2 regions of the Hoeflea sp. 108 genome follow, and region 2 is predicted to be linked to the other one. Evidence: riboswitches for the same ligand, from Rfam matches in the RefSeq annotation. Region 2 holds a riboswitch; the other holds the start of a gene.

Region 1 (5,357 bases), 260 kb from region 2:
TGACGGTCACCACCATGAAGGGCGCGAGCGCGAAGACATCGACTGACTGCCGCACCAGCACGAACCAGCCTGCGCCGACAACGACAGGCGGCACCACCAGCACGAAGCCGGCGCCGGTGTCGGTCAGCCGCTCGAGCAGCGATCCCTTGCCGTCGGATCTGGAGGTGGCGAGAACCCGCCGGGCCATGACGAGCGATAGCGAAAGAGCGCAGGCCAGCGTTGCCGAGATCGAGGCGAAGACAAGGCTGGTCAGCGTGGCGCGATGAACCGACGCTTCGGTGGCAAGGCGGGCGAGGTCGGCTTCGAGACCCGACACCACTGTTGCTGCCATCGGCCCGCCAACGAAGACGAGGGCGGCCACTATCACCACGATGTTCAGGACCTTTTCGCCTGGCCCGGCCTCGATGTAGCTGCGCCGCGCCACCGACAGATTGGCGTCGCCAGTGGTGTTGGCGCCGAGCCGCATCAGGGTGAGCACGATCCCCGCGGTCAAGCCGATCTGAAGCAGCGTCAGGGCGACAGCCCGCGCAGGGTCGAAGTCGAAGCGCAGAGCCTGGTAGATAGCCACCTCCAGCGTGGTTGCCGCCGGTCCGCCGCCGAGCGTCAGCACAATGGTGAAGGAGGTGACGCAGAGCATGAACACCAGCCCGGCAACGCCGGGGAGGGCCGCACGTACCGCCGGCCATTCGATCAGTCGGAAGCTGGCGCGCGCCCCCATGCCAAGCTGGCTCGCCAACCGCCACTGGTCTGATGGCACGGTCTGCAGCGCCTCCAGCAAAAGCCGCGTCGCCAGTGGCATGTTGAAGAACACATGCGCGACCAGGATGCCGGACAGACCATAGACGCCCGGCCATGTGCCTCCGCTCAGTGCGCTCAATGGAGCGGCGAAGTAACCGGCACGGCCGTAAAGCGTGAGAATGCCGAGTGCGGCGACGATCGCCGGGAGTGCCAGCGGCACGGCAAACAGGCGCAGGATCAGCCCACGGCCGGGAAAAGCGGGATGGCGGGCAAGCGCGCGGGCGACGAGGATTGCCGGGGCCACCGACAGCAGCATCGACAGCAGCGCCTGCCAGATGGTGAAACGCGCGACGCGAAAAAGGTAGCTGTCGAAGGCGGCATAGGCGCCTTCGGGATTGCGCCAGGCCTCGATGCCGAGCCCGACGAATGCGCCACCGATCAGCATGCCGATGGCCACCAGCGCAAGGATGCCGGCTATGATGCGAGAGTCGGTGGGGGGAATGCGCATGCCGGGCTAGACGCGTTTGGAGCGTGCATGACGCAGAGCGGCTACGCTGTACTCTACGTTGCCCCCCTCTGTCCTGCCGGACATCTCCTCCACAAGGGGGGAGATCAGTTGCCTCACCGTTGCCGCTTCTTCTGTCACCGTCGTGATTGGCAAAGGCCGCGCAACTGCCAATCTCCCCCCTTGTGGGGGAGATGTCCGGCAGGACAGAGGGGGGCAACGTAGGGTGGTCACGTTCGAGCCTTTCGGGCCTTATTTGCTCATCACGCCGAGCCACTCGTCGACCCAGGCCTTGCGATTGGCAGCCACTTCATCGGCGCTGAAGATCAGTGTCTTTGCCGGCTTCACCAGCTTGTCGAAAGCGGGGTTGAGCGGCTTGTCGGTCTTGCCGGCGGGCAGCATCCAGTTGGTCTCGGGGACCGCGTCCTGGAAGCCGGGGCCGGTCATGAAGGCCATGAACTTTTCGGCCAGCGGGTTCTTGGCGCCCGTTGTGGTGATGCCGGCCACCTCGATCTGCAGGTAATGGCCTTCCTCGAAGGATGCGGCCTGGTAACGCTCGGTGTTCTCGGCGACCATGTGGTAGGCCGGCGAAGTGGTGTAGGACAGAACCATCGGCGCTTCGCCCTTGGTGAACAGGCCATAGGCCTCGCTCCAGCCCGGCGTCACCGTCAGCACGCGGCCCTTGAGCTTGGTCCAGGCTTCCGGCGCTTTGTCGCCATAGACCGACTTGACCCAGAGCAGAAGGCCGAGACCTGGTGTCGAGGTGCGCGGGTCCTGGATGGCGATCTTTTCTTCCGGATTGCCCTCGACAAGTTCCTTCAGGCTCTTGGGCGGGTTCTTCAGCTTTTCGGTGTCATAGACGACGGCGAAGTAGCCGTAGTCGTAGGGCACGAAGGTGTCGTCCTTCCAGTCGCCCGGAACCTTGACGTCGGCGCCGGCAGCACCGTGTGGTGTAAACAGGCCGGTGGCCTTCGCTTCGGTCGTCAGGTTGGTGTCGAGGCCAAGCACGATGTCGGCCTTGGTCGAGGCGCCTTCGAGCTTGACGCGGTTGAGAAGGGCGACGCCGTCGGCGACCGAGACGAAATCGACCGTGCAGGCGCATTCGGCTTCGAAGGCCTTTTTCACCTGCGGGCCGGGGCCCCATTCAGAGGTGAAGCTCTCATAGGTGTAGATGGTGAGTTTTCCCTCGGCCGAGGCCGGGAAGGCTGCAGCGGCCATCGCCAGGGCGGAAGTCAGGGATAGGATCAGCGAGCGCATCAGCGCCTCCTTCATTGGTGTTGAAAGGGAATTTGAAGCGCCGGGCGTCCGAAGCATCTAATCCCTCCGCCGGTACAAACCGGATCAGGTTCAGCGGGTTGGCCGGAACTCTCCATGCCTCTCAGCCGGCCCCGCTTGCGCGTGACAGGCACCCCGTTAGAGCGATCCAAGGAATAGAGCCGGCGAAGGGGCGGTGCAAGCCCAAGTTTCAGCGCTGCTCGCCGGCCTTCCGTTTCGGCCGCCGGGCTGGTAATGGCCTCGGCATGAGCCGGTTCACCATCCTTCTCGGCGGCGAGCTACTGCGGACGCCGCGCCTCGACCGCCAGGTCGCGGGCAGCCGCGTCATCGCGGCCGATTCCGGCATCCGCCACGCGGCGACGTTGGGCCTGATGCCGGAGCTCTGGCTCGGCGATTTCGACTCGGCCCCGGCTGAGCTCGATCCTGCTTTCGCCGCAGTGCCGCGCGAGGTGTTTCCCGCCGAAAAGAACAAGACCGACGGCGAGTTGGCAATTTCGGCCGCGCTGGAGCGTGGAGCGACATCGCTCGTGCTCGTCGGTGCCTTCGGTGGCGCCCGGTCCGACCATGCCTTTCTCCATTTCGCGCTGGCGCTTCGTCTCGCCGAAGGCGGCACCGAAGTCGTGCTGAGCAGCGGCCATCAGGAAGGCGTGCCGCTTCTTCCCGGTACGGCAAGCTTCGATTACGACGACGGCACGATGTTTTCGGTGCTCGCCTTCTCGGCGTTGACCGGCCTTACCGAGGAAGGCGCCAAGTGGTTGCTCGACAGCGTCGAGGTACCGTTCGGTTCGTCGCTCACCCTCTCCAACGAAGTCCAGGGCACCCTCAGGATTTCGCTCGGCAGCGGCCGCGCCCTGCTTGTCGCTCACCCCTATCCCGCTCCGGAATTCTGATCATGGCGCCACCGCTTCTCAATCTCGACGCCATCCGGCTGACCTTTGGCGGCGTGCCGCTGCTCGACGGCGCGGCACTTTCCGCATCATCAGGCGACAAGATCGCGCTCGTCGGCCGCAACGGCTCGGGCAAGTCGACGCTGCTCAAGATTGCCGCCGGCATGGTCGAGCCGACCGATGGCGAGGTGTTTCGCCAGCCTTCGGCGACGATCCGCTACCTGCCGCAAGCCCCTGACATGGACGGCTTCGCCAGTGTGCGGGCCTATGTCGAGGCTGGACTCGGACCGGCCGACGACAGTCACCGCGCCACCTACCTGCTCGACCATCTCGGCCTGACGGGCGAGGAGCGCCCGGGTGATCTCTCCGGTGGCGAGGCCCGCCGCGCGGCACTTGCCCGCGTCATGGCGCCCGAGCCCGATATCCTGCTGCTCGACGAGCCGACCAACCATCTCGATCTCTCCGTCATCGAGTGGCTGGAAGAAGAGCTCATCCGTACCTCGTCGGCGCTGATCCTGATCTCGCACGACCGCCGTTTCCTCGAGCGCGTCAGCCGCAACACGGTGTGGCTCGATCGCGGCCAGACGCGCCGGCTCGACCGTGGCTTTGCCCATTTCGAGGAGTGGCGCGATCAAATCCTCGAGGAGGAAGAGCGCGACCAGCACAAGCTCGGCCGCCAGATCGTGCGCGAGGAGCACTGGCTGCGCTATGGCGTGACGGCGCGCCGCAAGCGCAACATGCGCCGGCTAGGCGAGCTTCAGTCGATGCGCCAGAAATTCCGCAGCCATCGCGGCGCCGAGGGCGTGGCGACGATGGTGGCGAGCGATGCTGCCGAGTCCGGCAAGCTGGTCATCGAGGCCAAGAACATCGAAAAGAGCTTCGGCGACCTGACCGTGGTCAAGGGCTTCTCGACCCGCATCCAGCGCGGCGACCGCGTCGGCCTTGTCGGGCCGAACGGCGCCGGCAAGACGACATTGCTCAAGATGCTGACCGGCGAGCTTGACCCAGATGCCGGCACTGTGCGGCTTGGCGTCAATCTCGAGATCGCAACCCTCGACCAGAAGCGTGAAGCGGTCGATCCGAACGAGACGCTGTCCAGCTACCTGACCGACGGGCGCGGCGAGAACCTCGTCATCAACGGCGAGCAGCGCCACGTCGTCTCCTACATGAAGGACTTCCTGTTCAAACCCGAACAGGCGCGCACGCCGGTGCGCGAGCTCTCGGGCGGCGAGCGCGCCCGGCTGATCCTGGCGCGCGTGCTTGCTCGTCCGGCCAATTTGCTGGTGCTCGACGAACCGACCAACGATCTCGACATGGAGACGCTGGAACTGCTGCAGGAACTGGTCGCAGGCTTTGCCGGAACCGTCATCCTGGTCAGCCACGATCGCGATTTCCTCGACCGCACGGTGACCAGCATCATTGCGCCCGACGGCGACGGCAAATGGGTCGAATATGCCGGCGGCTATGCCGACATGCTGGCCCAGCGCGGCGGCACCAAGCTCGACGACCGCAAGTCACGCAAGGCGAATGGCGAGGCGAATGCGGTACGCAGCGAGCCCGACGCTCCGAAGGGACCGGCCAAGAAGCTGTCCTTCAAGCAGAAATTCGCGCTCGAGAATCTGCCGAAGAAGATGGAAGCGGTGACGGCATCGATCTCGCGGCTGGAAAATCAGATCGCCGACCCGGCCTTCTATGAACGTGATCCCCACGGCTTCCAGAAGACCATCGCCGCCCTCGATAAGGAGCGGGCGACGCTCACAGCCCTCGAGGAAGAATGGCTGGAGCTGGAGATGCTGCGCGAGGAGCTCGAAGGCTAAGGCTCGCACGCCCTATGCGTGCCCGCCATGCCGCGGAGCTCCCAAGCGTGTCCGCAAGCCGACGAATGTGACCATCGACGCTGCTTTGGAATGTCGAGAACCAGGCAACCCTGGATGCCTGGAACGACCATGTCG
Region 2 (5,357 bases):
GCGAAGAGCAGGGCACGCCCGAAACGGCCTTCAAGGTCTGGCTCGAGTGCGGCAATCGCCTCGGCGTCCACCTCGCGGTAGCCTGACGTGCGACGCGCGAAGCGCTGGAGCTCGCCCGTGTCGCGGGCCGGCGCCACGACCAGCGTGCCGTTGCGCATGATCTGGCCGGGCAGGGCAGTCGACCACCAGTCTCCGGCGCACCGTCCGAGCGACAGCACCGTCTGTTCGGCGCTCTCGCGCTCGCACCATGGCGCCAGCATGCCGCCGGCCTGCCAGGAGGCATTGCCGGCGATTTGCCTTCTGATGTCGACCACAGTCACCTCAGCGCCGCGCGCCGCCAACTCGTGTGCGAGCGTCAATCCGGCGACGCCCGCACCGCGGATCAGCACTTTCATGGCTGGCTCGCTGTCTCCGCCGGCTCGGCGTTGTCGACCGGCATGTAGAGGTCGCCGCCGTCGCGGTATTTCGCCGCCATCGCCGCCAGTCCTTCCTTCTGCGCCTCGGCGCGGATGTCGTGGGAGATCCGCATCGAGCAGAATTTCGGGCCGCACATCGAGCAGAAATGCGCCACCTTGTGCGCTTCCTTAGGCAAGGTCTGGTCGTGGTAGGAGCGCGCCGTCTCCGGGTCGAGCGAGAGGTTGAACTGGTCCTCCCAGCGGAACTCGAAGCGCGCCCGCGACAGGGCATCGTCCCTGACCTTGGCCGCCGGATGGCCCTTGGCGAGGTCGGCCGCATGGGCCGCGATCTTGTAGGTGATGACGCCAACCTTGACGTCGTCGCGGTCGGGCAAACCAAGGTGCTCCTTGGGCGTGACGTAGCAGAGCATCGCCGTGCCGAACCAGCCGATCATCGCCGCACCAATGCCCGATGTGATGTGGTCGTAGCCGGGTGCGATGTCGGTGGTCAGCGGCCCGAGCGTGTAGAAAGGCGCTTCGCCGCACACCGCCAACTGCTTGTCCATGTTCTCCTTGATCTTGTGCATCGGCACGTGGCCAGGGCCCTCGATCATCACCTGGCAGTCCTTGGCCCAGGCGATCTTGGTGAGCTCGCCCAGCGTCTCCAGTTCGGCGAACTGGGCGGCGTCATTGGCGTCCGCGATCGAGCCGGGGCGCAGGCCGTCACCGAGCGAGAAGGCGACGTCATAGGTCCGGCAGATGTCGCAGATTTCCTCGAAATGCTCGTAGAGGAAGCTCTCCTTGTGATGATGCAGGCACCACTCCGCCATGATCGAGCCGCCGCGCGAGACGATGCCGGTGACGCGGTCGACGGTCAGGTGGATGTAGGCGAGCCGCACGCCGGCATGGATGGTGAAGTAGTCGACGCCCTGTTCTGCCTGCTCGATGAGCGTGTCGCGGAACACCTCCCAGGTCAGGTTTTCGGCAATGCCGCCGACTTTTTCGAGCGCCTGGTAGAGTGGCACCGTGCCGATTGGCACCGGCGAATTGCGGATGATCCAGTCGCGGATGTTGTGGATATTGCGCCCCGTCGACAGGTCCATCACCGTGTCGCCGCCCCAGCGTGTCGCCCACACCATCTTCTCGACCTCCTCTGCCATCGACGAGGTGACGGCGGAATTGCCGATGTTGGCGTTGATCTTCACCAGGAAATTGCGACCGATGATCATCGGCTCGCTCTCGGGGTGGTTGATGTTGGAGGGGATGATGGCGCGGCCGCGGGCGACCTCGTCGCGAACGAATTCGGGCGTGACGAAATCGGGAATGGCTGCACCGAAGCTCTCGCCGTCACGCTGGAGTTTCGCCTTGATCTGCTCGCGGCCGAGGTTTTCGCGGATGGCGACGAACTCCATCTCGGGTGTGACGATGCCGGCGCGGGCATAAGCGAGCTGGGTGACGGCACGGCCGCCGGTGGCTCGCAGCGGCGCGTTGCGGACGGGGAATTCCGGCGTCAGTCGGTCGGCCGAGACAAAGCCGTTGTCCTCGTCCTTGACCTTGCGGCCATCGTAACGCTCGACGTCTCCACGGGAGACGATCCAGTCCTCGCGCAGGCGGGGCAGGCCGCGCTCGATGTCGGTCTTCACCGACGCATCGGTGTAGGGCCCGGATGAATCATAGACGGTGACAGGAGGCTCGCCGGCGCTCGGATGCACCGAAATCTCGCGCATCGGCACGCGGATGCCGGGGTGGATCAGGCCTTGCTTGTGGACTTTCCGCGAGGCGGGAAGTTCGCCTGTCGTGACTGTCGGGGTGTGGGCATTCATGAGTGAGTCTCCGTTACGATGGAGACCCAGTTCGTGCGAGGAGGAGGAGGTGAGGTTTGCCTGGGGGACTTCGGGCGTATGCCCGAATGCCAAACCGGATTGACCGGCCGCTGCGCCTCGCACCGTCCCTACGCCAGTGTGAACTGGATCAGGTTCAACGGGTCACTGCGCTGCGCGAGCCAGCAGTATCTCAGCCCCTTGTCGGGACCCCCCTGGTGAACCCTAAGCATGGGCGCGGAATGGGCGTGCTGTCAACGGCCTTTCGCAGACGGCGAGAGAATGCCAAAGTCCCGACGTCGGGACCCCATTGCAGTTCCCGTCGCGATCGGATAATAGGTCAGCGTTACTGACATAAATTGTCTGCCGCGCAGGGAGGACCGTTTGGCCTGCGCGCGAGACAGGAGGAGCATCCGTGACGGACAATCCCGCGCCGCTCAAGTTCCATGTGCCCGAGCCCGAAGTGCGCCCGGGCGGCACGCCCGACTTCTCCAACGTGCCGATCCCCAAGGCCGGTTCGGTCGACAGGCCGCCTGTCGACGTCGATCCCCGGACGATCCGCGACCTCGCCTATTCGATCATTCGCGTGCTCAACCGCGAGGGCGATGCCGTTGGCCCCTGGGCCGGCACGCTGACCGACGAGGAGCAACTCGAGGGCCTGCGCCACATGATGACGCTGCGCACCTTCGACGCGCGCATGCAGATGGCCCAGCGCCAGGGCAAGACCTCGTTCTACATGCAGCATATGGGCGAGGAGGCGGTCAGCTGCGCCTTCCGCAAGGCGCTCATCCAGGGCGACATGAATTTCCCGACCTATCGCCAGGCCGGCCTGCTGATCGCGGGTGGCTATCCGATGGTCGAGATGATGAACCAGATCTATTCCAACGAGAAAGATCCGCTGAAGGGCCGCCAGTTGCCGATCATGTATTCGGCAAAGGATCACGGCTTCTTCTCGATCTCGGGCAATTTGACGACCCAATACATCCAGGCCGTCGGCTGGGCGATGGCGTCCGCCATCAAGGGCGACACCAAGATCGCGGTCGGCTGGGTCGGCGACGGTGCCACCGCCGAGAGCGATTTCCATGCCGCCCTCGTCTTCGCCTCGACCTACCGGGCGCCCGTGGTGCTCAACGTCGTCAACAACCAGTGGGCGATCTCAACATTCCAGGGCATCGCCCGCGGCGGCTCCGGCACCTTCGCCGCCCGCGGCCTCGGCTTCGGCATTCCGGCGCTGCGCGTCGACGGCAACGACTATCTCGCCGTTCATGCGGTGGCGAAATGGGCGACCGAGCGTGCCCGCAGCAATCTCGGGCCGACGCTGGTCGAATACGTCACCTACCGTGTCGGCGCGCATTCGACATCGGACGATCCGTCCGCCTATCGGCCGAAGACCGAGTCGGACGCATGGCCGCTGGGCGACCCGGTGATCAGGCTCAAGAACCATCTCATTCGCCGCGGCCTGTGGTCGGACGAGCGCCACAAGCAGACCGAGGCGGAAATCCTCGAGGCGGTGATTTCGGCGCAGAAGGAAGCCGAGAGCCACGGCACGCTGCATGCCGGCGGCAAGCCGTCGACGCGCGACATGTTCGAGGGCGTCTATGCCGAGATGCCGCCGCATCTCCGTCGCCAGCGCCAGAAGGCGGGAGTGTAGCCCATGCCGCGCATGACAATGATCGAGGCTATCCGCAGCGCCATGGATGTCGCCATGGGCCGTGACGACAACGTCGTGGTGTTCGGTGAGGACGTCGGCTATTTCGGCGGCGTCTTCCGCTGCACCCAGGGGCTCCAGCAGAAATACGGCCGCTCGCGCTGCTTCGACGCGCCGATCAGCGAGCTGGGCATCGTCGGTGCCGCCATAGGCATGGCCGCCTACGGCCTCAGGCCCTGCATCGAAGTGCAGTTCGCCGACTATGTCTATCCAGCATATGACCAGATCGTTTCGGAAGCGGCACGGTTGCGTTATCGCTCGAACGGCGAGTTCACCTGTCCGATCGTCATCCGCATGCCCACGGGCGGCGGCATCTTCGGCGGCCAGACCCACAGCCAGAGCCCCGAGGCCCTGTTTACCCATGTTTCCGGTCTCAAGGTGGTGGTTCCGTCCAATCCGATCGATGCCAAGGGCCTGCTGATCGCCTCGATCGAAGACCCGGATCCGGTGATCTTTCTGGAGCCGAAACGATTGTACAACGGCCCCTTCGACGGCCATCACGACAGGCCCGTGACGGCCTGGTCGAAGCATGAGCTGGGCGAGGTGCCGGAGGGGCATTTCACCGTGCCGCTCGGCAAGGCGGAAATCCGCCGGCCGGGTTCGGCGGTCACCGTTCTCGCCTATGGCACCATGGTCTATGTCGCCCAGGCCGCAGCCGAGGAGACCGGCATCGACGCCGAGGTCATCGACCTCAGGACGCTGTTGCCGCTCGATCTTGAAACCATCGTCGCCTCGGTCAAGAAGACCCGCCGCTGCGTGGTGGTGCATGAAGCGACGCTGACCTCCGGCTTCGGCGCCGAGCTCGCAGCCCTTGTGCAGGAGCACTGCTTCTACCACCTCGAAGCGCCCGTTGCCCGCGTCACCGGCTGGGACACGCCCTATCCGCATGCGCAGGAGTGGGACTACTTCCCGGGCCCGAAACGCGTCGGCGAAGCCCTGATCGAAACGATGGAGGCCTGAGCATGGGCGAACATGTCATCAAGCTTCCCGACGTCGGAGAAGGCGTGGCCGAGGCCGAGCTGGTCGAATGGCACGTCAAGATCGGCGACCTCGTGCGCGAGGACGCGGTGCTGGCAGCCGTCATGACCGACAAGGCGACGGTCGAGATTCCGTCCCCCGTCGACGGCGAAATCCTCTGGCTCGGAGCCGAGATCGGCGACACGGTTCCGGTCGGTTCGCCCATCGTCAGGATCAAGGTCGCGGGCGATGCGCCAGTCGCGGCCGAGCCGGCAGCCGCGGAGGCGAAGCCGGAAGCAAAGGCAGCGGAGCCTGCCAAGTTAGCTCCTGCGCCGGCTAAGAAAGATGAGCCAGGTTCGGCGGCGGCGAAGCCCGCGGTCAATTCCGCAGCGCTCAAACCTGTACCGCGCGCCACGACCGTTGGCCTGCCGCGCCCCGAAGGCGAGCGTCCGCTGGCGTCGCCAGCCGTCAGGATGC

The links. Region 2 has a riboswitch for thiamine pyrophosphate ahead of thiC (phosphomethylpyrimidine synthase ThiC). Riboswitches for the same ligand answer to the same signal wherever they lie in the genome.
Region 1: linked by a shared signal. The riboswitch ahead of thiB (thiamine ABC transporter substrate binding subunit) and the one ahead of thiC (phosphomethylpyrimidine synthase ThiC) in region 2 are both predicted to bind thiamine pyrophosphate.

The regions. Positions count from the first base shown of each region.
Region 1 covers NZ_KB890024.1:4,548,510-4,553,866, reverse strand. The annotation lists gene thiP (thiamine/thiamine pyrophosphate ABC transporter permease) at 1-1,246, opposite strand, end outside; gene thiB (thiamine ABC transporter substrate binding subunit) at 1,496-2,500, opposite strand; TPP riboswitch at 2,545-2,666, opposite strand; gene B015_RS0122640 (thiamine diphosphokinase) at 2,764-3,408, shown strand; gene B015_RS0122635 (ABC-F family ATP-binding cassette domain-containing protein) at 3,411-5,222, shown strand; gene B015_RS33915 (CcdB family protein) at 5,290-5,357, shown strand, end outside.
Region 2 covers NZ_KB890024.1:4,293,280-4,298,636, reverse strand. The annotation lists gene thiO (glycine oxidase ThiO) at 1-395, opposite strand, end outside; gene thiC (phosphomethylpyrimidine synthase ThiC) at 392-2,218, opposite strand; TPP riboswitch at 2,326-2,442, opposite strand; gene B015_RS0121265 (3-methyl-2-oxobutanoate dehydrogenase (2-methylpropanoyl-transferring) subunit alpha) at 2,631-3,866, shown strand; gene B015_RS0121260 (alpha-ketoacid dehydrogenase subunit beta) at 3,870-4,883, shown strand; gene B015_RS0121255 (dihydrolipoamide acetyltransferase family protein) at 4,886-5,357, shown strand, end outside.